Pseudovibrio sp. M1P-2-3: one gene and its partner. The protein of the gene in region 2 interacts with the protein of the main gene of each other region in a pairwise test. Links are inferred from orthologs where the notes say so. Each region holds a gene or a part of one and is shown on either strand. Other genes may lie near its edges.

Region 1 (15,827 bases), 290 kb from region 2 along the record:
TTGGAAGTGATATCTACTATTGAAACTCAAAAAGGTGCGCGCTTTGTACTTTCACAAAGTGTTACTCTGTTTGGGGATACGTTGTTTCGGGCCCGTGTGACAATAGCAGTTATTTCTCCAGATGGTCGCCCAAGGCGTTTACCTGAAGGACTGGCAAAACGGCTGCAAGGACAGGTTTTTGCATAATTTTCCAAGTCGTAATTCATAGGCATTTTTCAATAAATTTATCTGGAGTTGGAGCTCTTTTAATTCTTCAGTAACCTTAACACGGTCTTTTCAATAAGTGTGTGTGAAGTGCACACAGTCGAAGTTTTGACAAATTCGCAGGGCAGGAAGGCTTAAATCGTTTTCCAGTTATGCGCCAAATAGCGGCGGGGCAGTGCCGTTTTGTGTTGTGCGTTGAAGAATCGGGCAAGAGGTCCAATACCCAATGAACTCTGATAGTGTTTCTCAAGTCGCTCTTGCAGGGCCTGAGGCAAGTCTTTCCTATCTTTCCATGTTTTTCGAAGCTGATATTGTCGTCAAGCTGGTGATGCTTGGCCTCATCTTTGCTTCCGTCTGGAGTTGGGCGATCATATTTGATCGGGCCGTGCTGTTTTCGCGTGCAAAGCGGCAAATGAACCGTTTTGAAGGCGTGTTCTGGTCCGGCCAGTCTTTGGAAGATCTTTATAATTCGCTTTCAGCACGGGCCAATAATGGCATGGCAGCGTTGTTTGTGGCTGCAATGAAAGAGTGGAAACGCTCGCATGAGGGAGACCGTCCGGCAATTGCCAGCCTGCAACAGCGGATTGATCGCACGATGGATCTGACGATTGCCAGAGAAGTGGAGCGTTTTGAGAAGCGGCTGATGTTCCTTGCAACAGTTGGAACAGCAGCCCCGTTTATTGGCTTATTCGGGACAGTTTGGGGAATTATGAACTCCTTTGCATCAATTGCCGCTTCTAAAAATACCAGCCTCGCAGTTGTTGCGCCGGGTATTGCAGAAGCTTTGTTTGCAACAGGTTTGGGGCTGGTGGCAGCTATTCCCGCTGTTATTGCCTACAATAAACTACAGGCAGATGCTGGAAAACTCAGCGCGCGTATGGAAGGGTTTGCCGACGAATTTTCTGCCATTTTGTCCCGCCGAATTGATGAGCGGGTATAAAACATGGGTATGAATGCAGGAGGCAATCAAACTCAGGGGCGTAGTAGCGGTAGACGCGGGCGTCGTCGCCGGTCCCACGCGGCTATGAGTGAAATTAATGTGACGCCGATGGTCGATGTGATGTTGGTGCTGCTCATTATCTTTATGGTTTCTGCCCCTTTGCTGACTGTCGGAGTTCCTATCGATCTGCCTGAAACACGAGCAAAGCCCATGGAAGGGGAGACGGAGCCCATCGCTATATCAATTAAGGCTGATGGGGAAGTTTACATTCAGGATACGAAAATCGCAGTCGATGAGCTTGTGGCTAAATTAGAGGCTATTGCTCAAAATGGCTATGATGAGCGCATTTACGTTCGGGGAGATCGGGACGCCGATTACGGGGTTATTATGAATGTTATGGGGCGGATTAATGCTGCAGGTTATAAGCGTTTGGGGCTTGTAACACTGGATGAAAAAGGTAGTTAATCGGGCATGCGCAGTGCACTTGTTGTTTCAACAGCCCTGCACCTTGGGGTTTTGATTGCGGGGGTTGTAGCCCTGCCTTCTGTGGAGGGCTTGGTGGCCCCGCCTGTGGATTCTTTACCTGTTGAACTTATCCCTCAATCAGAAATCACGAAACTCCAATTGGGTTCTAAGGCCGCAAAGGAAATTAAAGAGGCCGCAGCCCCACCAACTAAAAAGCCTGCTGTGGACGAGCCTGAAGTGGAACAGGCAACAGGTGAGACAAACGTTGAGGCCCCCAAGCCGGTTGAGGGGGAAAAGCCGGCTCAAACTGCATCTATAACCGAGCAAACACCTCCTCCTGAGCCCGAGCCAGCCTTGGAACCGGAATATACTGCGAGTGTTGAGACGGTACCAACACCTCAAGCAGAACTTGGGCCGGACGTTGAAAAGGCTGAGGAAATTCAACAAGTGGTGAGCGTGCGCCCCCGTACGAAACCAAAGGTGCGCATCAGGCCCAAGAAGCAACAGGAAAAACCGAAGTTCAACCCCAATGATATTGCAGCTTTGCTGAATAAAACGACACCCACGGCTGCTGGTGCCCAAAAATCGCAGAAAGTAGCCTCTCTTGGTTCTGCTCAAGGTCAGACGAATGTGCACATGTCTCAATCAGAGTTGGATGCTCTGCGTTCTCAGGTAGCTCAATGCTGGAACCCACCTGTAGGTGCGCCCGGGGCCGAACAACTGGTTGTAAAACTGCAATTCAATATGGGGCGTTCTGGGGAAGTTGAAGGCCTTCCCCGTATTTTGAACTCCAACAGCAATCCGGCATTTGGAGCTGCAAGTCAAAGCGCAATTCGTGCCGTTTACCGGTGCAGTCCCTATTCATTACCAGCCTCAAAATATGAGGCATGGAAAACTGTCATTCTAAATTTTGATCCCCGTTTAATGCTTGGGTATTGATGAGAGTTTCAAAGGAGCAAAGGTCCATGTGTGAGGTATTGACACGCGACCATCTACCATTACATCGATTTGGCCAATGGGTTCGCTGTTCTTTGGTGTCTTTAGGCTTGGCAATGGGAGCTGTGTTTGCAGCACAGCCTGCCGCTGCTCTTGTGGAAATTGATATTACACAGGGACAGGTTGAACCTATGCCCATCGCCCTGCCGGATTTTGGTGGGACGGGTGTGGAAAGCGAGCTTGCAAAGAATATAACTGAAATTATTCAGGCTGACTTGCGCCGCTCCGGTCTGTTCCAGCCCATTGACCCGGCTGCATTTATCCAACAGAGCATGAATGTGAACACCCAGCCGCGCTTCGGTGATTGGCGCACAATTGGATCGCAGGCTCTTGTAACGGGGTCCCTCTATCAGGAGCCGGACGGGCGGTTGAAAGCTGAGTTTCGCCTATGGGATGTCTACGCAGGACAGCAGCTCATTGGGCAGCAGTTTTTCACATCGCCCGATAACTGGCGTCGTCTGGCCCATATAATTTCTGATGCCATTTATGAACGCCTGACGGGTGAAAAGGGGTATTTTGACACCCGTATTGTTTTCATAGATGAAAGCGGTCCAAAAGATGCGCGGCGCAAGCGGCTTGCAATAATGGATCAGGACGGGGCGAATATTCGCTACCTGACAAGAGGGAATAACCTTGTTCTAACGCCGAGATTTTCTCCGGTTAATCAAGAAATTACCTATATGTCCTACGTGGGGGGAAGCCCTCAGGTTTACTTGTTTAACATCGAAACAGGGCAACGTGAGATTTTGGGGGATTACCCCGGTATGACTTTTGCTCCCCGCTTTTCCCCTGATGGTCAGAAGGTGGCCATGAGTTTGCAACAGGGCAGCAATGCAAACATTTTTGTGATGGACCTGCTCAGCAGGGAAACAACACGGCTTACAAATATCGCAGCAATTGATACAAGTCCGTCCTTCTCCCCAGATGGTCGCCAAATTGTCTTTGAAAGTGACCGTGGCGGCTCTCAACAGCTATATGTCATGAATGCAAATGGTACAAATGCGCAGAGAATCAGCTTTGGGCCAGGCAGCTACTCCACCCCCGTCTGGTCCCCGCGTGGTGACTTGATTGCATTTACAAAAGTGCATCAGGGCCGTTTCATGATTGGCGTTCTTCGCCCCGATGGAAAAGGTGAGCGTATTTTAACAGAAGGTTACCATAACGAGGGGCCTGCATGGTCTCCGAACGGGCGTGTTCTGACGTTCTTCAGGGACACTCCGGGTGGACAAGGTGGTCCGCAGGTTTGGACTGTTGATCTGACAGGGTATAATGAGCAGATCGTTAATACACCAAACTTTGCTTCGGATCCGGCTTGGTCCCCGGTAATGAATTGATAAGCAGCTAGGAAAAGCTTCCATTGTAGTGTTTACCAGTTGTGGAAGCTTCAACTTTTCTTTAACCATACTAAATAAAGTTTCTACTTTTGATAGTTTGAATGTGGGCCCTTCGGGATTAAGGGATCAGGAGTTTTAAATGAATAGGTCAGTGTTTGCGCGTGCGGCGCGTGTCATGGGCGTTATTGCGGTGTGCATGGTCGCTGCGGCGTGTGCACAGAACCGGACGCAGGCTCCTGGGGGCGCAGGGTCTGTAGTAGCAGGAAGCGCGCAGGACTTTGTCGTTAACGTGGGGGACAGGGTGTATTTTCTGAATAACCAGTCGACCCTTAGTCCAACAGCTAGAACAACGCTGGATAAGCAGGCGCAGTGGCTGAAAGCATATTCCAAATACACTGTCACAATCGAAGGGCATGCGGACGAGCGTGGTACACGCCAATATAACATTGCCCTTGGCGCTCGTAGAGCCTCCGCTGTTCGTGACTATCTGGTGGCCAGAGGAGTTAGTACCTCGCGCATAAAAACACTTTCCTACGGCAAGGAGCGTCCAATTGCGGTGTGTGACAATGATTCTTGCTGGAGCCAGAATCGCCGCGCCGTTACAGTGGTAAACAACGCGCGCTAGGGCTTTTTAGTGATTGAAAGGCCCCTCATATGTGAGGGGCCTTTTTTATTCGTGGAGCTTGGTTCGTTAAACCTCTGAAGAACTCTATTGAATGTCAAACTTTCGCCAGTATCTGATTAGCATTAAACTAAAACCATATTAGGTTGGCCTTCCATGTTCAGGAGAAGTTGATGACGCAAAGGGCGATACTGAAAAGGCTAATTGGATTTGTATGTCTAATGGCCCTAATGTCAGGCGCTGCCTCAGCGCAATTGTTTGGCAGTGAGAAGCAGACAGCCTCCAATAACGCTGTACGGATCAGTCAGTTAGAGGAGCAAATTCGCATTTTGACAGGTCAGCTGGAAGAGCTCAGCTTTCAAGTTAGATCCTTGGAAGATACTCTACGCCGGTCTCAAGAAGATACTGAATATCGTTTGCAGCAACTGGAAGGAACTGGAGCTGGGAAAAAACAGAGCAGTGCATCCAAGCCGCCGACTTCCAGTCAAAGAACCTCGCGCCAGCAACAAGTGGCGAGTGCCAATCGCTCACAGCAGGCTAGTGGCGCTGGACCATTGGATCTTTCTGCTCAGCGCCCTCAAGCAAAGAGCAGCGGAGCCTCATCTACTATCGCTTCAACAGCTCCGGTTGCTCATTTTAACGGTAATATCCAAAGTTCGTTGGTAGGCGAGCCAGTAGCCGACTATAACATGATCTATGAGGTTCTGGAGAGCGGAAATTATCCGGTTGCGCAGGAGGGTTTTGATACTTTCCTAGGCATGTATCCAGATCATAAGCTCTCGCAAAATGCACAGTTTTGGTATGGGGAAAGCCTTTATGGTCAGCGTCAATACCGCTCTGCCGCAGATGCATTCCTGAAAAGTTATACGGACTATCCTCGTGGCGAGTTCGCTGCGGAGAGTTTACTTAAGCTTGGTATCTCATTGAAAGGTCTAGGTGAAAGTGGGGCCGCATGTGCCACGTTCTCAGAGCTCCTTACAAAATTCCCGAATGCCCCAAAAGATCTCTTGAAAGATGTGAAAATTGAGCAAGCTAGTGCGCGGTGTAACTAGTTTTGAGCCCCATTGTCCGCTATCAGACATTGAACTGGTAAAGCTCTTTTCCGCCTTTTCTACAATGCGCAGGTTGGCTCTAGGTGTTTCTGGTGGAGGGGATTCTTTGTGCCTCATGTGGGCTCTACACCGTTGGACACAACTTGTAGAGAACGCTCCCAAGCTGTTTGTGTTCACTGTTGATCATGGTTTAAGGGCGGAAGCAGTAAAAGAAGCCGAAGGTGTTGCAGCGCTATGCGCCGATTGGGATCTCTATCACGAGACACTTCATTGGATAGGTAAGAAAAGTCCCTCCAACTTGCAAGCACAAGCCAGAGCAGCCCGGTTCCAACTCCTCCTTTCCAGAGCGCATGAACTCAATTGTGACGCATTAGCTCTGGCTCATCATCTGGACGATCAGGCTGAAACCTTTCTCACGCGTCTATCCAGAGGCAGCGGGGTCTATGGCCTTGCTGCCATACGCAGTCGGCGCTTAGATACGATAATTCCCGTTGAAAGGCCTTTGCTTACCACCCCAAAATCCCGGCTTATTGCCAGCTTGAGAGAACATGGAATCGAGTGGTTTGACGACCCTAGTAATGAAAATGAAGCATTTACACGCATTAAGGCTCGCAAGCTTCTGCCTGAGCTCACAAAGGTTGGACTAACTGCGGAACGGATTGCAGAAACGGCCCGTTCGATGGAAAGAGCAGCAAATGCTTTGGATGAGTGGGTTGAACGGGCATTTAAAAGTCAGGGAAAGGTTCACCCCTTAGGGGTGGTCCGGCTAAATCTATGTGTTTTCGAGGACTTGCCTTGTGAGGTGGTATTGAGGCTTCTGGCCCGCTCCATCAGGTTTGTAAGTGGGGCAGAATACACGGCGCGTTTAAGTAGCTTGGAAGGCAGTTATCAATCAATTTTAGAAGGCAGGAAGTCTACAACGGTCTCAGATACTGTCCTTTTTCAGCATGGAAGCTCCCTTTATTTATTTCGAGAATTCGGTCGCAAAGGTATTGCCCCGATTGAGTTGAACGGAAGTGAGACTGGCATTTGGGACAATCGTTTCGAATATAAAACTAAGAATGATGCGGAGGGCGCGGTTCTTAGGCCTTTAGGGGAGGGGGGCTTTAAGCACTTTAGTTTTGAGCCTCCTGAAAATTGGCCAAAAGCAGTTTTTCTTACAGCGCCTCTTATTGTTTTTCCAGATGGGGGGTCCTACATGCCAACAATGAGAAAAACTGAACCGGCCGACGAGGAGGGAGGCAATCATCATGAAACTGCGGTGCAGCTTCGATTGCTTCGGGATAAACTATAATATTCCTTCTTCGAATGAACTTGGCTCTTCAGCATGTTAAACAGTTTTGAGTGAGGCGAGCTCGTCTATAATGCGAATAGACCCTGCCAGATATTTAGGAAATGACTCTTTAGTCATTTCCCTAAAGTATCAGTTTAAGGAAAAATAGAGCGAACTGTGCCAATCTTGACTTGACCTTGGCAAAACGGGCAAAAACGCCTATGATGTTTGTTAATAATGGCATAAACGCGAAGATCGCCGCACCGACGCGGTAAAGGGATCGAAATGAACGCAAATTTCCGGAACTTCGCCCTCTGGGTGATCATTGGCCTATTGCTGATAGCGCTGTTCCAACTCTTCCAGAATCCGACTTCAAGAACGATTAGTAACGAGATTCCGTTTTCTCAGTTTCTGAATCAAGCTGAGCAGGGTGATGTTAGTCAAGTGACAATTCAGCAGCAGGATATTTCAGGGAAATATTCTAGTGGCGGATCGTTCCAAACCTACGCTCCTGATAATGCTCAATATATTGAGTTGCTACGCTCAAAGGGCGTTCTTATCAATGCAGAGCCTCCCTCTGAGAACTTTTCATTGATTGGTGCTTTGATCTCTTGGTTCCCGATGCTACTCATTTTGGGTATCTGGATATTTGTCATGCGACAGATGCAGGGGTCTGGCGGTAAGGCTATGGGCTTTGGTAAGTCCAAAGCAAAGCTTTTGAGCGAGACGCAAGGCAAAGTCACATTTGAAGATGTGGCAGGCATTGATGAGGCGAAGGAAGATCTTCAGGAAATCGTGGAGTTTCTGCGAGACCCACAAAAATTCCAGCGTTTAGGTGGTCGTATTCCACGTGGCGTTCTGTTGGTTGGTCCTCCAGGTACGGGTAAAACCTTGACGGCTCGTGCGGTTGCTGGAGAAGCCAATGTTCCGTTTTTTACAATTTCAGGCTCTGATTTTGTTGAAATGTTCGTGGGTGTTGGTGCTTCACGTGTCCGTGACATGTTTGAGCAAGCTAAGAAGAACTCACCTTGTATCATCTTTATCGATGAAATTGATGCCGTCGGACGTCACAGAGGTGCGGGCCTTGGTGGTGGTAATGACGAGCGTGAGCAGACTTTGAACCAGCTGCTGGTTGAAATGGACGGGTTTGAGGCAAACGAAGGCGTGATTATTATCGCCGCGACCAACCGTCCTGATGTGCTTGATCCTGCACTACTCCGTCCTGGACGCTTTGACCGTCAGATTGTTGTTCCAAACCCAGATGTAACTGGCCGCGAGAAGATCTTGAAGGTGCATATGCGTAAAGTGCCTCTTGCCCCGGATGTAGACGTTCGCACTCTGGCCCGTGGTACACCCGGATTTTCTGGGGCCGATTTGATGAACCTTGTGAACGAGGCGGCTCTTCTTGCAGCTCGTCGCTCCAAACGCTTGGTCACAATGGGTGAGTTTGAGGACGCCAAAGACAAGGTGATGATGGGTGCTGAACGGCGTACTCTGGTTATGACTGAAGAGGAAAAGAAGCTGACAGCCTATCATGAAGCTGGTCATGCTTTAGTCGCTCTTCATATGCCAGCTTCCGACCCTATCCACAAAGCCACGATTATCCCACGCGGCCGTGCGTTGGGTATGGTCATGCGGTTGCCGGAGAAAGACCAAGTCTCTTTGACAAGAGCAAAATGTAAGGCAGATCTGGCCGTGGCAATGGGCGGGCGTGTAGCTGAGGAAATGATTTTTGGCTACGAGAAGGTGACTTCTGGTGCATCCGGAGATATCCAGATGGCAACTAAGCTCGCTCGTGCAATGGCGACACAATACGGTATGTCCGACGAGCTGGGCCCACTCCTATATGGTGAAAATCAGGAGGAAGTCTTCCTTGGCCATTCGGTCGCTAAAAACCAGAATGTGTCCGACGAAACCCAACGAACAGTGGATGCGGAAGTCAAGACTTTCGTCAATCAAGGATATGAGACTGCGGTTTCCGTTCTCAAAGAACACGAAGACCAGCTTCACACCATTGCACAAGGTCTTCTGGAGTATGAAACCTTGTCGGGTGATGAGATCAGTAAGCTCCTTGAAGGGGAACCACCAGTTCGAGATACCGGTGATGATCTGCCTCCAAGCCGTGGTTCCGGCATTCCGACCGCCGGGGCCAAACGAGGTGGTGAAACCGATGGCTCAATGACACCGCAACCCCAAGGGTAAGCTTTAACCTGAAGGGATGGTAATTGGAGAACGCCCGAGCATAAGCTTGGGCGTTCTCTTTTCTGGTCTTGGGTTCTCGTTAAATAAAGAAATAATAAGTGAACGTTTTACGCCTTTTTCAATCACATTTCAGGTTTTAAAGAACCTCTCCAGCAATATAGAGATATGATTGTCCATTGAGTTGGTAGGTAAGGATGTGTGCTTCGCTTTGAATCGAAAGTCTGGCGAAAGGCGCTAAACGAAATAATAAGGAGCATTCATGTCGCGCACTTACTTTGGTACCGATGGAATCCGTGGTACTGCGAACCAGTGGCCAATTACGCCTGAGATCGCCCTTAAAGTTGGAATGGCTGCAGGGGTGGTTTTTCGGCGCGGCAAGTACCGTCACCGCGTCGTTATAGGTAAAGATACTCGGTTGTCTGGTTACATGATCGAGAATGCGCTTGTTGCGGGGTTTACGGCTGTTGGACTTGATGTATTTGTACTCGGTCCTATGCCAACCCCAGCCGTTGCTATGTTGACACGGTCTCTGCGGGCTGACCTTGGTGTAATGATCTCCGCTTCACATAACCCGTTTGAAGACAACGGGATTAAGTTTTTTGGTCCTGATGGGTTTAAGTTATCCGATGAAGTCGAGCTTGAAATTGAACGTCTCGTAGATAGTGACCTTGGTCCTCTTTTGTCTTCAGCCAATGAACTTGGCAGGGCAAAACGGATTGATGGTATGCGTGACCGGTATATGGAATTTGCGAAAAGAACGCTGCCGCGCAATATCTCTCTTGAGGGTTTTCGTGTTGCTATCGATTGCGCAAATGGTGCTGCCTATAAGGTTGCCCCTGAAGTCCTTTGGGAAATGGGAGCCGAAGTCTTTCCAATTGGTGTAGAGCCTAATGGCTTCAATATTAATAAGGGTGTTGGCTCTACAGCACCGGACGCGTTGAAACGAAAAGTACACGAAGTCAGAGCAGATATCGGTATCGCTTTGGATGGAGATGCTGACCGGGTCATCATTGTAGATGAAAATGGTCAGGTTGTTGATGGCGATCAGTTGATGGCTGTTATAGCCCAGTCTTGGCATGAGGATGGCCGTCTATCTGCTCCGGGGATAGTTGCAACGGTAATGTCGAACCTTGGGCTTGAGCGGCATATGGAGGGCTTGGGCCTCTCCTTAGCACGGACTAAAGTTGGTGACAGATATGTTGTTGAACATATGCGCCAACATGGGATCAACTTGGGTGGTGAGCAATCCGGACATATTGTCTTGTCTGATTACGCGACAACAGGAGATGGTCTTGTCGCAGCTCTCCAACTTCTTGCGTGTGTGAAAAAGCACAATAAGCCGGTTTCTGAAGTCTGCCGGAAATTTGATCCTGTCCCTCAAATCCTTAAGAATATTCGCTTCAATGGAGGAGCTCCTTTAGAGAGCAATCATGTTAAAGCAGCGATTGAAGCGGGCGAGCAATCATTGCAGGGGTCGGGTCGTTTGGTTATTCGAAAATCTGGTACAGAACCGTTGATTCGCGTAATGGGTGAAGCCGATAATGAAGCAAAACTGCATCAGGTGGTGAACGATATCGTTGACGCAATAAATACAGCAGCGCAGTCTTAAGAGACTTCCCTGAAGGGAAATAGCCTTAGGTATAAGCCTGTTAGGCTTGGTGTATTTCCCTTCTTTCTTTCCCTAGAGATCGATATTAGTAAATATTTATCTATAATTAACATCTAAGTAACAATTACACTGAAATATCCATAGGTAGTTTAGGTGGTTATTGAGGAAATAACTATGAAATTACTGGTGGGTTTATTTGCATCAATTTCGATAATAGGGCTCATGCACAATAGTGCTCTTGCTGCGGACCTTCCGGAGACTATGTCTCCACTGCCAACACCGGTTATCGAGCCTGCCAAGGTCTCGGGCTGGTACCTTAGGGGAGATGTTGGATACAAAATCTATAAAGCTCCAAGGGCCTCTTTTGGTCAACGTGCTTTTTTTAAGGAAGAGCAAGACCCAACAGGTTTCAACGGCGTTGGTCTCGGATATCGCTTCAATGAGAATTTTCGAACTGATATAACATTGGACTATGAGTGGCCCTCCAGGTTCTCAGGAGAGGCAGAGTGCTTTCTTCCTTGCGTAGGTGGAAGCTCTGTTGAAACCGCTAAGCTGGATGTATGGACTGTTCTGTGGAATGCTTATGCAGAGCTCGGCAATTTTAACGGTCTCACGCCTTATGTCGGGGCAGGTGTAGGGGGGTCTTATGTGCGTTCAAGAGGTGTTCGGTATGTGAATGCAGACGGGAACAGAGGGCACTACAAAGGGGCAGGAAAGTGGAATCTATCTTGGGCTCTGATGGCAGGTGCAGGTTATGAACTTTCGCCTAAATGGACATTAGATGCGGGCTATCGCTACCTAAATATCGGTGATGGGCGTACCAAAAAGATTACTGCGGGTGAGACCGCTCGGATCGAATACAAGGATTTACAGGCCCATGAGTTTCGGGTTGGCTTACGCTATAGCTTTAATGAGACTTCCCAAAACTATGCATCGCAGCCTTTAGTAACGACATACTAGAACTGTATCTGGTTGAAGTTTGGCCGAAGTCTGGATCCTCAATAATGTGCCCAGATCACCTCGCGCTCATTAACATTCACACTCCGCGCTCTAACTACTCTATTTAGCGATTGTTTGTCGTTTGATTTGCGCCAATCAGACGACGTGCGCTTTAGAGTATCCGTCTTGGTCAAGCCGTTTTTGGTTGCCATTGCCGGTCCGCTTTTATGAGAGCGTTTGCCAGTTCGATTAGCTTACGCATGAGAGCTATTATGGCGATTTTGGGAGGCTTACCAGCCGCTCGCATCTGGTTGTATTTGGCTTTCAGGTCTGGATTATAACGGCTGGCAACAACGGCAGGCATGTAGAGTGCATCGCGTACCGGCTTGCGCCCTGCTTGAATAAAAGCAGCGCCCCGCCAGCGTCCTGACTGGCGGGTCATGGGGGCCAGCCCCGCCAGAGCAGCGGCCTGTTTACGGGATAATTGTCCAAGCTCTGGCATTTCAATCACCAGCGCCGCGACGGCGACCTGTCCCAGCCCGGGAATAGAGTGTAAAATCTTTGCTGCCCGCGCCCTTTGAGGGCTCTGCTCAATTTGCTTTTGAGTTTCGGCGTTAAGGGCCTCCAATTGCTTTCGCACGAGTTTCAGGCGTTGCTGTGTCTGTTTGCGAACCAGGTTCACCCGTTGTGTTTTCAACCGGTTCTCCAGTTGCGTGGCTTCTTTTACAAGAGCTTGACGTGCAACGCGTATCTCTTTGAGATGACATAGGCTTGCATCGACTGGCTTGTCTGGTTCCAACTGGAAATCCTGCCCCATTTGGGCCAGCAGGCGCGCATCAATCCGGTCCGTCTTCGCCCTCTTGCCTTTGGCCTGTGCAAACCGGCGTGCTTGCCATGGGTTAACTTTGCTCAGAGGATAGGAACCCGACAATGCCAACTCAAAAGCGCCGTGATAAGAACCTGTGGGTTCAAAAATAATTCGAGCGACAGGCAGGCCTTTCAGCCAGCTTTTTAACTGTCTGTACCCTGCAGCTGTATTGGTAAACTGCTTGCTCTGCTCATCCGGCAGGCAGTACACATCAAGATGGTCTTTCGAAATATCGACACCAATGGTAACCTCAGACATCTTCGCAAGTATCCTATGCTTGTCGTGCAGAGCTTTGGGCTGCTGCGTATCCGTTCAGGCCTGTTGCGAAGACGGTGGCCGATCATACTCTAAAACGGTCCCTTGTGACCTAGCGCGTCCCGATCCGACCACCGCCACTGCCCTCCCGACTCAATACGGTGGCCATTGGCCTATATTCGCAGAAGACACTAAAAAGCATAAGACAAGCGCGTTCCGTTTGATTGGGTTCAATCAAACGGAACGCGCTCAAAATAAATAAGTTAGAGTGCACAGCGTGAATGCGAATGAACGCGATGTACTCTAGAGCTGAGAGTAAAGTCGGCAAAGGAATCGAGTAAAACTCAGTTCTCTTTGCCGGTTGTCGTTTTAGGCGGGGTAACGAGCCTTAATAGACATCGCGCAGATAGCGCTTTTCTTTTTTCAGGCGGGTTACATATGCGTTTGCCGCTTCGCTGTTCATTCCACCTTCTTGGGCGATCACTTCATGCAGGGCACGATCTACGTCTTTTGCCATGCGGCTTGCATCACCACATACGTAGAAGTGGCCACCTTCCTCCAGAGCAGCGTAAAGGCCCTTACTCTGCTCCAGCATGCGGGTCTGAACGTAGATCTTCTCTGCCTGATCGCGGGAGAAAGCCAGATCCAGACAGTTTAGAATACCAGAGGATTGCATGGCTTCAATTTCATCTTTGTAGATGTAATCGCAAGCCGCATGCTGGTCACCAAAGAGAAGCCAGTTCTGACCTTTTGCACCAATGGCTTCACGTTCCTGCAGGAAAGCGCGGAATGGTGCGATACCTGTACCCGGGCCAACCATGATCATTGGCACATCATTGTCCGTTGGAACCCGGAAGGCCTTATTCGGAGAGACGAATACCTTGGATGTACCATCAGCTGCGATACGATCAGCAAGGAAGCTGGAGGCCACACCGCCATGCTTGCGCCCATGGCTGTCATAGCGCACAGTGGCAATTGTCAGGTGCACGCTGTCTTGATGCATTTTGGAGCTTGACGAGATGGAGTATGCGCGGTGCTGAAGTGGCTTGAACAACTTCATCATGTCTTCAAGGCTTGGAGTGATCTGCGGATAAAGATTAAACAGATCAAGCGCATCTTTGGACCACAAAAACGCTTCCATTGCATCTTTGTCGCCGTGTTCCACAATGTGTGTCAGATGCTCATCATCCGCCCGTGCCGCAACATACTTCACCAAGTCGCTTGAAGGGGTAGAAATTTCCAGCTGCTTCAAAAGCACATCACCCAATGCAGCATCGTAACCGGGGACTTCGGCTTCCAAGGAAACACCAAGGCGGCCCGCCCATGCTCCAACCAGAGCGGGATCGTTTATAGGAATAACACCCAGTGCATCACCGGCTTCGTACTTTGGTCCATCTTTAGATAGATCAAACTCGTAGTGGCGGATTTCCTTCTGGGAACCGTCACCGGAAAGAAGGCGGTTTACACTTACAGGAGCGTTAAACGGATTCTTCCGGTTCCATTTGGATTTCTCAGCCTTTTTTGTGGGCTTAGCGCCAGAAGCTGCGACGGTAGATGTGCTGGAACCTTTCAGCTCTCCTACTTTTTCCAGAACGCCAGAAGTCCATTCTTCGGCAGCGTCCTCATAGTCTACATCACAGTCCTTGCGTGAGTGCAGGCGTTTTGCTCCTAGCTGCTCAAGACGCAGGTCCAGCTGTTTTCCTGCTTCACAAAAACCATCATAGCCCGTGTCACCCAGCGCCAGAACGGCAAAGCGCATCTGTTCCATACGCGGTGTGCTGCTAGAGGCCAGTGCCTCCCAGAAGATCTGAGCATTATCAGGCATCTCCCCTTCCCCGTAGGTAGAGATGACAATCAAAACCTGCTCCAGCTTGGCAAAATCTTCCAATTCGATGTCATCGAGGGAACCAAGTTGAGGTGAAACGCCAATTTCGCTAAGGCTTGCACATAGGTCTTCGGCCACGGCTTCGGAGTTACCTGTCTGTGTGCCGTAAAACACGTGCACAGGCATAAGCGCTTCACCCTCAGTGGCATTGGCGCTTTGGGCGATCTGAGTACGAAGGCCGGCGTAAAACCCACTGAGCCAGTGTTTTTGCTCAGTCGAGAACGGGGCATTTTCAGGCATAAAAGAAATGTTCATAGTGTTGATCCGTTTGCTGCGTCCATCCAGTTGTTGAGGTGAAAGGTGGCCCCGTTACGAGGCCAGTTTCACCATCTCCAGACTGCTGGCGCGTGCGAACAACTCTTCGAAGTCCGGTATCTCGCCCATAGCCTTGGTATTGAGGCGATCTTGAAGGATGATCCAACCATGCGTGCCGATGTTATCCATCAGGCGAACATTCCGGTTTGCAAGGGCTGTCTTGTAGTCCTTCATTCGCTTGTCGGAAATCATCACTGCGAGATCGTGGTCAGAGAAGGTTTCCAACGCCTTGCGGGCAACTCCAGAAAGCTTCTGGTTCAAGGAGAAATCTTCAGTGAGGATAAGCTTGCGCACACCGTCGTTGAGCTTTTCCGCGGAAAGAGTGGGGTCATTCTTGTAGCGTGATCGTACAACCTGCTCTGCTGTTTGCAAAACCGCGTAGTTGTTGATGAGTGTGTACATCAACCCGCTGTCGGTTTCACCTGCGACAGGCACAGCTCCACCCGCGATTGGCTTGCCATCACGATAAGCCACCTTGAACTTACGTGTCTGGTGGGCAACCAGTGCACCTGCCAGTTCTTCCAAAAGCTCCTTGCGAGTGGAGCTTTTCAAAATTGCCTCGTAGTTCTGGTAGGTTTCCAGAGCCAGAGGTGTGAGGAAGCGGAAGTTCTTGATCTCATCACCCCAGTTATCCAAAATGGCTTGCGCCTTCTTGGAACCAGTGAACCGCAGGTGACGCTCCAACAGAGCCTTTACTGCAAGACGGTGGATCGCAGCACGCTCCGTATCCGCATCAAGATCATTCAGCTTTACAGAATCTGCACTGTAGAGGCTCTGCAGTTTACGCTCTGGATCATACTGGTAGGCAACTCCGCCGGACATGCCGTTACCAAAGCCCTTACCGAATACTCCAAGGTTCAGTACAGCG
Region 2 (15,834 bases):
ATTATAGCAACTGTTCTGGTGAGATTCAGGCTCTTTGAAGTTGCAAGGAGTTGTAGCCCCTCCCAGAACTCCGGCTCCAGCGCGATGCTCGTCCGGTGCCCATGAAGCGTTATCGAGCGCTTAATCAGGGTCATTTTTCTTCAAATGTTGTTCGGAAGTTTTCGTAGGTACGGCTTTTTCCAGCCGGTGCCCGTTCAAAGCCTGAAAGGCTTTTTCATTCGCTTTTGACGTGACGTTTTCCTGAATTTTGGAGCGGCCGAAGCGAATACGGTTTTCTTGAGCTTGTTGTTCTTTGTTGGCGCGTTTACGCTCTTTCCTGAACTTTCTAAGGTTAAGTACCTGAGCCGTCAAAACAAACCCTCCAAACAACAAGTGCCCCAAAATAGGGGCACTGCTTCAAGTTAATTTTTCTTACGGAAGGCATCAAGGGAGACAACATGAGCTCCCTCGTTATTTTGTGGAGGCTCGTTGTCCTCACTGCGCTGTGGGGCGGCTCCTTCGGGGATGGGCTCCCCAAGTTCTGCGTCCTGAGATGTTTCGTTCGCAGCATCTGCATTGGAAGAAACTTCCTGTAAGTGACGCTCCTGAATGCTTGGCTGTTCAGCATCTTTTGCGCGAAACTCTTCGGGCAGGTCTTCCCCAGTCTTGCCCGGCTCAAACTCAAGAGCGAACTGGACAGACGGGTCAAAGAAACCTTTGATGGCCGAGAACGGGATATAGAGTTTTTCTGGAACACCGCCGAAGGAAAGACCCACTTCGAAGGCATGTTCTCCCACTTGCAGATCCCAAAACTGGTGCTGCATGACAACCGTCATTTCCTGAGGATAGCGTTCCCTCAAACGATTGGAAATCTTCACACCCGGGGCAGTGGTTTCAAAGGCGATATAGAAGTGGTGTTCGCCGGGAAGACCCGAACGTAGCACTTCATTGAGAATCTTCCGGACTGCACCGCGCAGGGCGTCCTGAATAATTATATCGTAGCGGATCAGATCTTCTGCCATCGGTGGCTACGCTCATCCTTTTGCGTTTCTACAGCCTGCCCAACTATACCGTAAAGGCAAATAAAAGCCTGCACAAATTAAAAAGTGCCATAATCTGTAACATTATGGAAGCGCAGGCGCAAAATTCAGTGAAGGCTTCTGTTGCCAGGTGCCTCCGAACCCCGCCTAAAGGTGCTAACCAAAAGGACTTAGCGGACTACCGGTACTGCATTACGCAGCAACAGCGTTGTCCATAGCGTAGTTGTCATTTGCAACTATCATAATGGCCCGATGTCGGTGGTACCATGCCGAGCAAAAGTAAAGCCTTTACGCCCTCGTCGATCCTATTTCGCCCCCGCCAAAACCCGCATTCCTTACTGCGGGCTTTGGTGGAGGCGCCGGGTACCGCCCCCGGGTCCGAATGGTTTATTGCGCTCACAATTTATTGCCGTAGCCAGCAAGCTGGCAAACGGGAATATAGGTGCAGTGCCCCTTAAAGGGAAGGGGGTAGCTGAAGTGTTTTGCCAGTTGTTGACAAAATGGATAAGAAGAAATCAAAGACGCGCTCTTTGTGGCATTTTGCCGAGCAACTGTATAAGCCAGTGGAAACGGTTATTTTAGATTGCTTGGCAAAAGACCAAGGCGTTTTGGGAAGGACATTCAATGCAGCAATATCTTGAACTTATGCAACGTGTGTTGGATGAGGGGGCTGTTAAGGAAGATAGAACAGGAACGGGAACCCGCTCTGTGTTTGGTCACCAGATGCGCTTTGATCTTTCCAAAGGCTTCCCCATGGTGACAACCAAGAAACTGCACCTAAAGTCTATCATCCATGAGCTTCTGTGGTTTTTGAGTGGTTCGACTAATATTGCGTATTTAAAAGAGAACGGCGTACGGATCTGGGATGAGTGGGCGGATGAAAACGGAGATCTGGGGCCGGTCTATGGCTACCAGTGGCGCTCATGGCCTACGCCTGAAGGTGGTAGCATTGATCAGATTACAAACCTGATCAATCAAATAAAGACCAATCCAGATAGCCGCCGCCTGATAGTTTCCGCGTGGAATCCTGCCCTTGTGGATGAAATGGCGCTGCCTCCCTGCCATAGCCTCTTTCAGTTTTATGTGGCCGAGGGCAAACTCTCCTGTCAGCTTTATCAACGCTCTGCTGATATCTTTTTGGGTGTCCCGTTCAATATCGCATCCTATGCCTTGCTCACCATGATGGTGGCACAGGTCTGCGATCTGGAACCCGGCGAGTTTATTCACACATTCGGGGATGCCCACTTGTACAGCAATCATCTGGAGCAGGCCCGTCTACAACTTTCCAGAGCTAAGCGTGCTCTGCCGACCTTGAAAATTAATCGGGATGTGAAAGATATTTTCGCGTTTAAATTTGAAGACTTCACCTTAGAAAATTACGATCCGCATCCGCATATTAAAGCGGTCGTGGCTGTTTGAATAAAAAGGTATTGAACAAAATGCGTGCTTTAATTTCAGTGCCCGCCAGAATTGGCTCAACCCGTTTCCCTAAAAAGCCTCTTCACTCCATTGCCGGAAAGACTCTGTTGGAGCGCTGTGTGCAGATTGCGAAAGTTGCTGCCAAGCAAACCGGCGCTGATTATGTGGTGGCTGTGGACCATGAGGACGTGGCACGGCACTGCGATGAAATCGGTGCCCCATGGGTGATGACAGACCCTAGCTTGCCCTCGGGAACCGACCGTGCTTTGGCTGCGAGAGCTCAAACGGGAGAAAACTACGAGTTTGTTTTAAACCTGCAAGGGGATGCGCCGTTCACCCCGCCAGCTCATGTATCAAAACTCATAGAAGCTGCCCGGCAGAATCAGAGTGCCCATGTATTCACACCTGTGATCCAGCTGGATTGGGAAGCGCTGGACCAGTTGCGTGAGCACAAGAAAAGCCACCCTTATTCCGGCACCACTTGTGTACGTGATATCAACGAGATGGCCCAGTGGTTTTCCAAGACTATTCTCCCGGCTATTCGCGGAGAAGATAAGCTGCGCTTGCAAAGCAACCTTTCTCCAGTGCTGCGTCATATTGGACTTTATGGATACCGGATTGATGCATTAAAACGCTTTACCAGTTTGCCTGTGGGGCACTATGAAAAATTGGAGGGCCTTGAGCAGCTACGCTTTCTGGAAAACGGAATGCGCATTCATGCAGTTCTGGTGGAGCGCCCCGAGCTTTCAATGTCGGGTGTAGACACTCCCGCTGATGCCGAACTTGCAGAAGAGTTAATCGCGAAACACGGCGACCCTGCAGATAAACTGGAGAAGCTTTTATGATCCGTATATTTGTTTGTCGCCACGGCAATACCTTCGATAAAGGAGACGTTGTCACACGGGTTGGAGGCCGGACGGATCTTCCGCTCAGCACCTCAGGGCAAGAGCAGGGGCGGGCTTTGGGAGAACACTTCCAAGCAAAGGGAGTTCGCTTCGACCGCGTGTTCTGCTCCCCCTTGCAGCGTACCAAGCAAACAGCTGGACTGGCTCTGGCCGGGCAGGATGAGGAGATAGAGTTCAAGGTTCTGCCGTTTTTGGTGGAAGTTGACTATGGGCCCGATGAGAACAAGCCGGAAGAAGAAGTTGTCGCCCGCATTGGCGAAGAGGCTTTGAAGGCATGGGAAGAGCAGGGCATTCCCCCTGAAGGCTGGCATGTGGACCCACCAGCAGTAATCGGGCGCTGGCAGGAGTTCTTTGCCGGTGCCGCTAAAAAGTACAAGGATGAAACTATTCTGCTTGTAACCAGCAACGGGATTGCCCGTTTCGCCTTACAGGCACTTTCCGAGGGAGCTGGAAACAACGCCCTTAAGCTGAAGACAGGTGCCTATGGAATTTTTGAGGTTTCTGAAAGCGGTGAAGTGTCGTTGAATGGGTGGAATATTCGCCCCTAAGAGATATCGCCCCTTTGGGGGCGGCTACTCCATTGTGTTTAAAGGTTCGGGAGCCGGGAAATGGTGAAAATTTCGATGATTTCTGCGGTGGCAGAAAACGGTATTATTGGTGCAGGTAATGATATGCCGTGGCATATTTCTACTGACCTGAAGTTTTTTAAGAAAACAACCATGGGAAAGCCCATTGTTATGGGCCGCAGGACATTTCAATCCATAGGGAAACCACTGCCGGGCCGAACGAATATTGTCATTACGCGCGATTCTACGTTCCAGCCTGAAGGCGTTGTCACGGCGTCTGGTCTGGATGAAGGGCTTGATGTGGCCAAGGCCAAGGCGCAGGAAACCGGCGTTAATGAAATCATGATTATGGGCGGTGGGCAGGTTTATAATATGGCCATGCCCCATGCCACAAAACTCTACATCACGCGGGTACATGCAAAGCCAGAGGGCGATACGTTATTTCCCGATATAGATAATAGCGATTGGCAACTGAGTGAAACACTGCCTTTCCAAAGAGGTGAGAAAGATAGTGCGGATACCTCACTGGAGATCTATGAGAGACGGGTAACCTAAACCGCCTCTTGTATAAGAGTAGGGCTTTGCAGCAGGACTGGAGAAAGTGGCGGATTGGCCACTTGCTCCAACAGGTTCTTGGCCTGCACTTCAAAGGGGATAGCAGAAAAGCGGCGGAAGAAGCGATCTGTTTGGATCATGAATAAATTATTGCACACTTGCCCGGGTCCAAGTGCATTCCATCCATAAAAGCCAAAGGGGTCTATCAAGACTAAAGTGTTGGGCTTGAGCGTCAGCGTATGCGGCTGTAGACTGGAAAGCTCCCTCAAGTCTTCGGGGGTTACATTTGGGGTGGTTCTCATCCCTTCCTGTAGCTCGGCATATCGCCTTTGCTCCCACACCATTCGTTTCTCGGTAATTCTATGGGATTGGGGAATATAGGAAAACAGTGAAGTCTCGTTTCTACTGCCGCAGGTGACCCAGCATACGACATCAGGCATTTGTTCAATGGAATGGACGTTTTCCGTGGGAGCCCTTTGGGGTTTTCTAGAAACAAATAGCGGAGCGAGAGACTTTCCAGCCCCTGTTAATGAACGGAGTAACAGTTCTAGATCATATTCAACAGTAGCGGCGTGGGTAAAAGGCATTAATTTCAAATCTGCGGGCGAGATCGGGATTGCTTCCACTTGTCCCATCCACCCGCTTTCCTGAAAAGTCGCCTGTTTTTTATCAAAGAATTCAACGGCTATTTGGTGAAGTTGTTTTTGAGGGAGAAATGCCTCCTGAATATAGTACCCGTGTTCGCAAAAGTGCTTTCGGGCTTTTTTGTTTAGCCCTATTGAAAGCGTCTGTTGTTGCCTGTCCTGAAGTTTTTTGTGATTTGAAAGCCATTTTGAAACTTCGGCCCAGCCCTTCATTTGACGCATTTTTCACCAAGCTCCCCCTGAGACTCACTCAGTAAAACATGAAAGAAAGCACAAGGGCTCCTCTCGATTGCGGGAGATGAAAATTCCTTTAAGAATTCTAGTAGGAGAAATGTGCTGCAGGTAAAAAGGGGAGGCAAGTGCCGGATAACTCCTGTCAAAATACCGCTGGGCTGTTTACATAGCGCTTGCCCGTGTTTCTCCATATTGTCCGCTTGCCAAAATTTTTTTCCAGAAAGTCCGAATAGGCCAAAAAGAGCTCCAGTTCTCTGCCTTTGACGCCAGGAAGCGATTTGAGGTCAAAGCCACACCACGGCAAGAAGGGGTTGCGGCGCATATGGGCATGAAGTTCTATTCGTTTGGTCGGTTGGGGGCTTGGCACTCTGCCGTGAAATCCAAAGGTATCAGCTATAACCAGAGTATTGGCTTTAACGGGAAAAGACTGGGCAGCGCTATATCCCATCTGGTCAAGCTCTTTATGGGTCGCACGGAACGACCCATGGGCATGATGGTTTCGCTTGTCACGGCAGGCGTTAATACTGTTTTGATATTCCCATTCAAGACGCTTGTCATTGATGCGGTGAGAGCCCGGAGCATAGGAGAAGGGGCCTTCCTCCTCGTTAACATCATGCAAAAAGAGCCAGGCTTTGGCAGTGCTATGAAACGTGTCGGCATGTAATTTTGTTTGAGGGTCTGCCCCTCCTTGCGCAGGGTCCACCAGTACTGTCTGGATAAAAAAGATGGGTTGCCCCCCACAGGCAGCGGTGTACCGAATGAGATTGAGAAGTCCTTTATTTTCTATTGAACTTTTTAATGTAGGCCGCTGTTCAATGACCTGTTGTGTAATTGGCGTCATTCGCGTTGCTGTTTGTCCCTGCCGCATTTGCCGGGTTTTCATGGGAGAGCGATAGATCTCGTTCCGCAAAGCTTTGAAATCCGCAGGGGAGAGATAGTTTTCAATTTTTATGAAGCCATTTTGATCAATATCGGAAACCTGATCAGGCGTTAAATACTTCGCAAGGCGCCGACGCCGAGATTCGGCAAGCCCTGCTGCGAGCTTTAATCTTGCCCTGTGAAGGCCCCACCGATTGAGACGTTCATTGCCTATAATCGGGTTCTTTTTGAAGGATTTGGCTGGGCCTGCGACTTCCAGAGCCCAAAGCGGGGTTTTTAAATAATCCAAGGGAACCATGGGTGTGCCTTCCTCAGAATGCTGGTTGCCAGAGGCTTTGGAGTTTAAGGCGGGGTACTAGGAAGAAACTCCACGGAAAATGGGAGGTCGTTAGTGATTCTTGGATAATAAAGGGGTAAATTTGAGAGGCATTCCTTTGAAAGAAATGGGGGAAATCCCGAGAGTACCTTTCATATCTAGTGGTTCTTTTTCTCAGGTGGCGGAACATTTGGAGAACTGGTTATATCTACTTTATGGACATCAAACTTGTAAGTTCTTGGTTTTCTCCTGAAAACCATGGAAGTTTCGGTACATTGACTACTTGAACTGGTGATTAATTTACCTAAATCCTTTAGGACTAAGAGACACTGTGGGCTTGTGGGGAATAAACGCCCTTTATTCTTAGGACTGGAGAAGGGTTCTATTTACGATTTTGGGGCATTGCCTATACCTTTAATCAAGTCATAATTGACACAGTGAACGAATAATTTTTTAGGCCGGGTGTCCGGCATATTACCGAGTAAGGGACTTCTTTATGCCTTGGAGCAATCAAAGTGGAGGTGGCGGCAACGGCGGCCCCTGGGGGAACTCTGGTGGCGGTGGCGGCAACAGCGGCGGCCCATGGGGCGGCGGCGGCGGCGGCCCGCAGCGAGGCGGCGGTGGCAATACACCTCCTGATTTTGAAGACCTCCTTAAGCGCGGCCAAGAGCACCTAAAGAGCGTTATGCCCGGCGGCGGCGGCGGCGGCATGGGCTTTAAAGGCATTTTGCTTGCAGTCTTCATTGCTGTAGTCATTTGGTTGGCAACTGGTATCTACCGTGTTGAAACAAACGAGGTTGGTGTTGCCTTGGTTTTCGGTAAGGTCGAAGGTCATACCTCCCCTGGTTTGAATTATAACTGGCCGTACCCAGTTGGCGAAGTTTACACTCCAGCAGTTACGCGTGTTCGCGAAGTCAGCATCGGCATGGCAGAGTTTGTTCGTGGCAGCTCTGTAAATCAGCGCGATGTGCCGGAAGAAAGCTTGATGCTGACCGGAGATGAAAACATTGTGGACGTGGACTTCAAGGTTCAGTGGCTCATACAAAATACCCCAACGGGTGTTTCCGAGTATCTGTTCAATATCCAAAATCCAGAAGCGACAGTAAAAGCTGTTGCAGAAAGCTCCATGCGGGAAGTAGTCGGGAATTCCCGAATCGATTCCATCCTTACCGAGAATAAAAAAGCTGTTCAGGACGCAGTTCTCAAATTGATGCAGTCCACATTGGACTCTTACAAGGCTGGTATTGAGATCACTGAAGTTCAGATGCAAAAGGTTGATCCTCCATCACAGGTTATTGAAGCATTCCGTGATGTTCAGGCCGCACGTGCTGATCAGGAGCGTATCCAGAACGAAGCGCAAGCTTATGCCAACCGTATTGTGCCAGAAGCCCGCGGTAATGCTGCACGTATCAGTGAAGCGGCGCAGGCTTACCGTGATCAGACCGTCGCAGAAGCCAATGGTCAGGCGCAGCGCTTTACAAAGATCTATGATGAATATGCCAAGGCTCCTGACGTAACCCGGCAACGTCTCTATCTGGAAACTATGGAAAAGGTTCTGGGTAAGAACAATAAAATAATTATTGACGGAGATATCTCCGGGTCCGGTGTGTTGCCTTACCTTCCGCTTGATCAACTCAATAAAACATCCTCAGCGCGAACTGTAGGAGGGAACAACTAATGCGGAACGGCTTTATCGGAATTCTTATCGCAATTGTTGTGCTGGTTGGTTACTGGTCGACATTTATAGTGAACCCGGCGCAGCAGGCCTTGATCTTCCAGTTTGGTGAAGTGACTGGGATGGAGAATAAGCCTGGTTTGAAATTCAAGTATCCTTGGCAAAACGTTGTTTACTTGGACAAACGGATTTTGAACTTGAATATGCCGGTATTTGAGCCGGTTTCTTCTGACAAGAAACGACTTTTGGTTGATGCGTTTGCACGCTATCGCATTTCTGATCCAGTGAAGTTTTACCAGTCCGTGAACAATGTGGATGAAGGATCTCGCAGACTGTCCACATTCTTGCAATCGGCCTTGCGAGACCAGATTGGTAAGGCGACGTTTACTCAGGTTGTTCGTGATGAACGTTCTGATCTCATGGAATCCACTCGTAAAGAAGTTGAGAACAGAGCGAAGGCTATCGGCGTGGACGTGATCGATGTGAAAATCCGTCGTGCAGATCTGCCGGAAACCAACTCTCAAGCAATCTATGCGCGGATGCAGACTGAGCGTCAGCGTGAAGCAACTGAAATCAGAGCGCAAGGTGAAGAGCAGGCAAGGCGTATTCGCTCAAGAGCTGATCGTGATGCAACCGTGATCGTTGCGAATGCCCAAAGGGATGCGGACATCATTCGCGGTGATGGGGATGCTGAGCGGAACAGTATTTTTGCCGAAGCCTATGGAAAAGATAAAGAGTTCTTCGAATTCTATCGCTCCATGCAAGCTTATGAAGAATCGATGAAATCCGGTGATACGTCCATGGTTCTTTCACCAGACTCCGAGTTCTTCAGATACTTCAAGAATGCCGGAGGAGCAGTGCCTGCCAAAGCGCCCGCAACCGCGCAATGAATGATCTGATCGTTGCGCTTGGGCTTGTTCTAGTTATTGAGGGGATCCTTTATTCATTGGCTCCCTCACAGCTGAAAGAGTTCATGCGCAAGGCTCAGGACATACCAGACCAGACTTTGAGGGTCGGCGGGATCATCGCTCTAACTCTTGGGTTTTTGATAGTATGGTTCGCACGAGGCGGGTTTTGAGGAGGGACGTTCCCCTTGAGCTTTGCTAGTGTCAGGATAGGCTGCTTGGCGGGTCTATTCTCTAGTTGAATAGATACCCGCGCTTTCAATGAAGGTGCGGGTATTTTTATTATAGAAACGCCCAGTCGCGTTTGCTGCTAAATGTGGAGATGGGGCCCAATGGCTATACCCGGTATCCGGCATCTGCCGGCCAGATTTAATTATCGTTTTGTTTTGGCGTCATTATTTACGCTCTGCTTCGTGGTGAGCGGCGCTACGTTCTCACGAGCTGCGGGGCCGGACTCTGTCGCCGATCTGGCTGAACAGCTTGGGGATGCAGTTGTAAATATTTCAACTGCGCAACAGGTATCGGCGCAGCGATCCGTTCCCATGCCACAGGTTCCGGATGGGTCTCCTTTTCAGGAGTTTTTCGAGGAATTTTTCAATAAGCAAGAAGGGGAGAGCGGTCGCCCCAAGCGTGTGCAGTCTTTAGGATCCGGATTTGTCATCGACGGTGAAGAAGGTATCATCATTACCAATAACCATGTAATTGAAGGGGCCGATGAAATCACGGTAAACTTCAATGATGGCAGCAAGCTGATTGCTAAGCTGATTGGCCTTGATGAAAAAACTGATATAGCAGTTCTCAAGGTAGAACCCTCAAAGCCCTTGAAAGATGTCAGGTTCGGTAATTCAGATGTGCTGCGTGTTGGCGATTGGGTAATGGCAATCGGTAATCCCTTCGGCTTGGGCGGAACTGTAACCGTTGGAATTGTTTCTGCACGTAATCGGGACATTAATTCAGGTCCCTATGACAATTACATCCAGACAGATGCCTCCATTAACCGTGGTAATTCAGGTGGGCCTTTGTTCAATATGGAAGGGGAGGTTGTTGGCATTAACACCGCGATCTTCTCTCCATCGGGCGGTTCCATCGGGATTGGTTTTGCAATCCCCGCCGCATCGGCTTCAAAAGTTATTGGCCAGCTGCGTGAGTTTGGTGAGACCCGTAGAGGTTGGCTGGGTGTGCGCATTCAGGAAGTGACGGATGAGATTGCCGAGGGACTTGGCATGGAAAAAGCCAGAGGTGCCTTGGTTGCCGGAGTAACTGAGGATGGTCCCGCAAAGGGGGCAGGAATCCAGCCCGGTGATGTTATTGTGACATTTAATGGAAAACTTGTTCCACAAATGCGAGACCTCCCGCGCATGGTTGCCGATACGGAAATCGGAAATGATGTGCCCGTCCAGATTTTGAGGAAAGGTGAGGAGCTGACTGTTGCCGTGACGCTTGGCAGGCTGGAAGAACCCACGGAGCTGGCGGAAAAAGCAGTAACTGAAGATTCTAAGAAGTCAGAAGAGCCTCAGTTTGAAATTCTTGGAATGTCTCTTGCCAAGGTCGATGGAGAGCGCCGCGAAAAATACGCACTTACCGAAAAGGTAGAGGGTGTTGTCGTGACTGATGTTGATCCGGGTAGCCCGTCAGATGACAAAAGGATCATTCCCGGCGATGTGATTGTTGAAGTAGCACAGGAAGCGGTGACTTCGCCAGAGGATGTTGTGCAACAAATCGGCCACTTGAAAGAGCAGGGACGCCGTTCAGCCCTTTTGCTGCTTTCCAATGGCGATGGCGAACTGCGCTTTATAGCGGTTCGTATCGAATAGCTTATAACGTTTGGAGGCGGGTTGATGGCCAGTTGCCCGCCACTCTACGCTTTTACCTAATAAATTCTTCGTATTTGTAACCTTGGATATACAGCAGGCTTGTCAGATCTCCGTTATCAACTCTGGCATCAGCAGCAGCTGCCACCTTTGGTTTGGCGTGATAGGCAACGCCTAGTCCGGAAATAGCAATCATTGCCAGATCGTTTGCACCGTCGCCAACAGCAAGCGTTTCATCTTTGGATAGACCTTTTTCTTTCATAAGCTGCTCAAGTCGCTCCTGTTTGGCTAACTGGCCCAATATCGGCAGTTGTACTTGCCCTGTTAGCTCGCCGGCCTCCTCAATAAGAGTATTTGCACGATTTTCATCAAAGCCCACCTGCTTGGCAATTTCTCTTGTGAAAACCGTAAAGCCGCCGGAGACAAGAGCTGTGTAGGCCCCGTTTGCCTTCATCGTTGCGATCAGCTCTTTTGCACCTGAATTTAAGGATATCCGGTTTTCCAGAGTCTGCGCGATGACAGAAGTTTTTAATTTCTTGAGCAGCTGCACCCGTTCCTTCAAAGCGGGCTCAAAGTCGATTTCACCGCGCATTGCCCGCTCTGTAATGTCCGCTACTTTGTCTTTGAGGCCGACTTCTGCCGCCAGCTCATCAATACATTCCTGACCAATCATGGTTGAATCCATATCGGCGATCAGAAGTTTCTTTTTTCTTCCCGCAACAGGTTGTAGGAATACATCTACCGCAGCGCCCTTAAGGACATCTCGTAGTTTGTCCTCCAGCCCTTCAATAGGGGTTGAAACGGGAAGTATGAAATCGTAGGCAAAGCCTTCTCTTAAAACCTCTTGGGTTGATTGATTTGGCAAAGCCTTCCGGACTGACAAGATAGTCTCTTCAGAGATTGCGGGAAGGGTTGGATTGGAAACGAGCGTGACAACAAAAGACATAGGAAGCTCTCAGCAACAAAAGAAACAAAGCAGGTTTAACAGACCTGAGGCTGTGTTGATAGCTGGACCAACGGCCAGCGGCAAGACCGCACTGGCGATTGAGCTTTCAAAAATGCTGGGTGCGCGCATCGTAAATGCAGATTCTATGCAAATTTACAGGGACCTTCATATACTGTCTGCGCGCCCTTCCCGCGAGGAAGAAGCGCAGGCACCTCACGTTCTGTTTGGTCATGTTCCCTCCCATGAAGCCTATAGTGTGATGCGATGGCTTTCTGATTTTGAAGTAGAGTTGGAGGCTGCGCGAAAGGAAGAGGTACCTTTGATTGTGGTTGGGGGGACAGGCCTTTACTTCAAAGCGTTGCTGGAAGGTATTTCTCTGATGCCGGAAATTTCGCAGGACATTCGACAATACTGGCGCGAAGAAAGCTGCCACAAAACCGCTGAATATCTTCATTCAATTTTGAGGGAAAAAGATCCTGTTGTGGCGGCGCGGCTGAAAGAAGGTGATACTCAGCGCATTGTCAGGGCATTGGAAGTGATTGAAGGTACTGGGAAATCCTTGTCATATTGGCAGCAAAATCGCAGCACGCCTCTGCTGGGAAGTTCCGACCACGTTTCAGTGGTTCTGGCGCCGGAACGTAAGGCTTTGCATGAACGTATTCATAGAAGGTTTGAGTTGATGATGGAGGCGGGGGCAGAACAAGAGGCTGTTGCTTTGACGTCTCAAGGACTTGATCCCAGCCTTACTGTCATGAAGGCTATTGGGGTGAAACAGTTGAGCCTTGCAGCAGCTGGTGAGGTTTTACGGGATGCGGCCATTGAGAGGTCGAAAACTGAAACGAGACAATATGCCAAACGACAGATGACGTTTTTCAATGGCCAACTGCCCATGTGGCCGCAACTCGACCCGTTGAATGCGGCTGATAGAGAAGCTTGCATAGACACCCTAGGGAAAGCGTTTGCCAAGTAGTAAGGGGTAAACCTTTTGACACCCCTTAAAAAGCTTCTATTAATTTAGCTAGGGCAGCGAGACGTTTTATTGAAACAGCTCGCTGCTTTAACCTATTGTTTAGGTACGTATCTTTAACCGAAAACTAGTGTCCACTTTTCGGCTATACGCTTTAGCTAGCGAGCACATCTTCCACGTTGACTTGCCGCTGCCGACGCAGTTGTAAGCGGTTGAGCGCGGAAACATAGGCTCTGGCGGACGCAACCAAGGTATCGGTATCAGCGCCTTTACCTGTAGCGATTTTGTTACCGTCTTCAAGCCGCACCGAAACTTCTGCCTGTGCATCTGTACCCTCTGTCACCGCATGCACCTGATAGAGCTGCAAAGTAGCGTCATGGGGCCAAATGGCTTTGATGGCGTTGAATGTTGCGTCAACAGGCCCATCCCCATTGGCTTCGCGGGTTTCATGGCGGCCATTGACATCCATGGTTAAAATAGCCTTCTGCGGGCCGCCAGTACCAGCGATAACGGTCAATGCGATCACTTTGACGGTCTCACCCTGTACAGTGATTTCGTCTTCGACCAAAGCTTGAATGTCTTCATCGTATACATTCTTCTTGCGGTCGGCCAGCTCTTTGAAACGGCGGAAGGCCTCCTGAAAGGCGTTGTCACCCAGCTCATATCCCAGTTCTGTGAGCTTGTCTTTGAATGCGTGGCGACCCGAGTGCTTGCCCATAACAAGTGAGGTGGCACGCACTCCCACATCTTCGGGGCGCATGATCTCGTAGGTCTCAGCATTTTTTAGCATTCCGTCCTGATGGATCCCACTTTCGTGCGCGAATGCATTTTTACCGACAATCGCCTTGTTATATTGCACAGGGAATGAGGAAACGGCGGATACAAGTTTGGAAGCCCGTGTCATATACTTGGGGTCGACCTCGCATGTATACGGCAGGACATCGGATCGTGTGCGTATGGCCATGACCACTTCTTCGAGAGCCGCATTGCCTGCACGTTCGCCAAGCCCGTTGACTGTGCACTCAATCTGCCGCGCCCCGCCATCAACTCCGGCCAAAGAGTTCGCCACAGCAAGGCCCAGATCGTTATGGCAATGAACGGAGAATACGGCTTTGTCCGCATTCGGCACGTTGTTGCGAATGTTCTCGAACATAGCCTTGTATTCATGCGGTACAGCATAACCGACCGTATCTGGCAGGTTGATTGTTGTTGCCCCAGCCTCAATTGCAGCTTCTACGCAGCGATAAAGATATTCAATAGGCGTGCGGGTTGCATCCATTGCGGACCACTCAACGTCATCAATTAGGTTTCTGGCCTGGGTAACGGTTTTTCTAACGATCTCCAGCACGTCCTCTTGGGATTTATTCATTTGGTGTTCCAGATGAATGGGAGATGTGGAGACGAACGTGTGAATGCGGCCCCTGCGTGCAAAGCCAACAGCCTCGCCAGCGCGGTCAATATCGGCGGGAATTGCGCGGGCCAGACCCGCTATAACGGCGTTTTTAGAACGGCGGGCAATCTCACTCACGGCCTCAAAATCGCCGTTGGAGGCAATTGGGAAGCCTGCTTCGATAATATTGACACCCATAGTGTCCAGAATTTCGGCCACTTGCAGCTTTTCTTCCAGTGTCATGGAAGCGCCGGGAGACTGTTCTCCATCACGCAAGGTGGTGTCGAAGATAACGACTCTGTCTGTTGCAGATGTGGTCATGTAATGAGGTCCTTCAGTTGCCCCCCACTTCATCACACTTGGTTTTCAAGGGGCTTTTACTTTTTCCAGATGGTTCAAGATCCCCTAAGAGCCCGCTCGGATACGGAGCAGCCGACGCTCAGGGGCATCTAAGTAGAAGGAGATCAAGAATACGAGTTAGGCCGCCGCACAAATAGGCGTCGCTGGAAAAATTCAGATTGTCGCAGGAGGCGATCATCTGCTCACTCTAGCCTTTTCTCAAGTTACACTTTTATCACAGTATAAGGCATAGACCTATAAAGCGTAAAGAATGTAAGTAATCAAATTATTTCCAAATGCCTATCTCAAATGAAATTAAATGGCAAGGGGATTTGATAAAATGGTCAAAGATTACTTTTTGAGAAGGTGACTTGTTATTTGTGGAAAGGGGGCAATATCGTAATATCAAAAGGTGCGAGGCTTGATTGCTCTGCAAATAAGATGGCGAAATCTCAATGACTTATTTTTAAGATTTGTAACGTGCTATTATTAATATTTAGCTCAAGGTGAGTACTATATATAATATATATTTAAAGTTGTATTTGTGACAGCTTCGCGCAAGGTTTGGTGGTTCATACTCGTATCATTGCTTTCTTCCGCTACGCTATGAGGGCGTGGTTCCTTTTTCCTTTAAGCTCTATGATGGAGTAGCAGGGGCAAGAGATTTGTTTACCAATGCCTACGATCAATTCCAGTCTTTTACAAAATCATGCCATAGAGCTGCTGCAAAGTTTTCAAGTCAGTAAAATTCCAAATATCTCTCCTAACCAGGGTGAGAACAAAACTGCCATAGAGAAAATTAATGAGATCATTACCGGGCAAACGGATAAGACAGTGGCAACAGCTAGAGCCCGAATTGCTGAAGCTCATTTGGAGGCCTCGAAATCTGAGTTAGAAAATAACTCAGATGCTCCCTTTGGGCTCTCCGTCGGGGGAGTTTATTATGAAAAGGTCGCCGATATGAGCGAGGGAGTGCAGATCAACGCCTATATAGCAGCTAAACAAGTGGAGCGTTACCTCCGCGAAGAATATATATCTTCTGGAGCTGTCGATAACCCGTACACCACCTGGGACTTTCTTTATGACCAACAAGGCACGGATCAAACGTATTGGCGTTTTGGGGGGGAAGTTGATGCGGATTCTGATTTATCCGCCTACGTTGCTTCACAATACTTCCAAAATCACTTGGGAGAAGTCTTGACCGAAGATGTAATTGGTACGGATGGTAGATCTGGAGTCTTTTCATATAAGGAATATGACTTTG

The links.
Region 1: the proteins of hflC (region 2) and ftsH interact in binary tests that used the Escherichia coli proteins (3 or more experiments, as listed by UniProt). The link is inferred for Pseudovibrio sp. M1P-2-3 from one-to-one orthologs.

What each region holds. Positions count from the first base shown.
Region 1 is NZ_JARRCW010000001.1:596,387-612,213, forward strand. The notes cover bases 6,637-9,629. They hold ftsH (ATP-dependent zinc metalloprotease FtsH), read left to right. Parts: upstream 6,637-7,171; coding sequence 7,172-9,088; downstream 9,089-9,629. Other genes in these bases: tilS (tRNA lysidine(34) synthetase TilS), read left to right, coding at 6,637-6,907; glmM (phosphoglucosamine mutase), read left to right, coding at 9,348-9,629. Also shown: ybgC (tol-pal system-associated acyl-CoA thioesterase), read left to right, coding at 1-186; protein TolQ, read left to right, coding at 431-1,144; protein TolR, read left to right, coding at 1,148-1,609; P6574_RS02875 (cell envelope integrity protein TolA), read left to right, coding at 1,616-2,548; Tol-Pal system beta propeller repeat protein TolB, read left to right, coding at 2,662-3,939; peptidoglycan-associated lipoprotein Pal, read left to right, coding at 4,079-4,564; tol-pal system protein YbgF, read left to right, coding at 4,783-5,613; more of tilS, read left to right, coding at 5,585-6,636; more of glmM, read left to right, coding at 9,630-10,697; P6574_RS02910 (outer membrane protein), read left to right, coding at 10,872-11,657; P6574_RS02915 (IS110 family RNA-guided transposase), read right to left, coding at 11,827-12,762; P6574_RS02920 (diflavin oxidoreductase), read right to left, coding at 13,148-14,899; P6574_RS02925 (glutamate synthase-related protein), read right to left, coding at 14,954-15,827. UniProt on the Escherichia coli protein: Acts as a processive, ATP-dependent zinc metallopeptidase for both cytoplasmic and membrane proteins. Plays a role in the quality control of integral membrane proteins.
Region 2 is NZ_JARRCW010000001.1:884,765-900,598, forward strand. The notes cover bases 7,159-10,158. They hold hflC (protease modulator HflC), read left to right. Parts: upstream 7,159-8,214; coding sequence 8,215-9,102; downstream 9,103-10,158. Other genes in these bases: hflK (FtsH protease activity modulator HflK), read left to right, coding at 7,159-8,215; P6574_RS04115 (DUF2065 domain-containing protein), read left to right, coding at 9,099-9,290; P6574_RS04120 (DegQ family serine endoprotease), read left to right, coding at 9,450-10,158. In the rest of the region: P6574_RS04055 (ribbon-helix-helix domain-containing protein), read right to left, coding at 1-134; P6574_RS04060 (DUF4169 family protein), read right to left, coding at 121-351; P6574_RS04065 (SspB family protein), read right to left, coding at 402-1,001; P6574_RS04075 (thymidylate synthase), read left to right, coding at 1,644-2,438; P6574_RS04080 (3-deoxy-manno-octulosonate cytidylyltransferase), read left to right, coding at 2,459-3,283; P6574_RS04085 (histidine phosphatase family protein), read left to right, coding at 3,280-3,891; P6574_RS04090 (dihydrofolate reductase), read left to right, coding at 3,952-4,464; P6574_RS04095 (hypothetical protein), read right to left, coding at 4,461-5,330; P6574_RS04100 (phytanoyl-CoA dioxygenase family protein), read right to left, coding at 5,485-6,519; more of hflK, read left to right, coding at 7,034-7,158; more of P6574_RS04120, read left to right, coding at 10,159-10,931; phosphoserine phosphatase SerB, read right to left, coding at 10,984-11,874; tRNA (adenosine(37)-N6)-dimethylallyltransferase MiaA, read left to right, coding at 11,858-12,844; P6574_RS04135 (2-isopropylmalate synthase), read right to left, coding at 12,996-14,552; P6574_RS04140 (hypothetical protein), read left to right, coding at 15,246-15,834.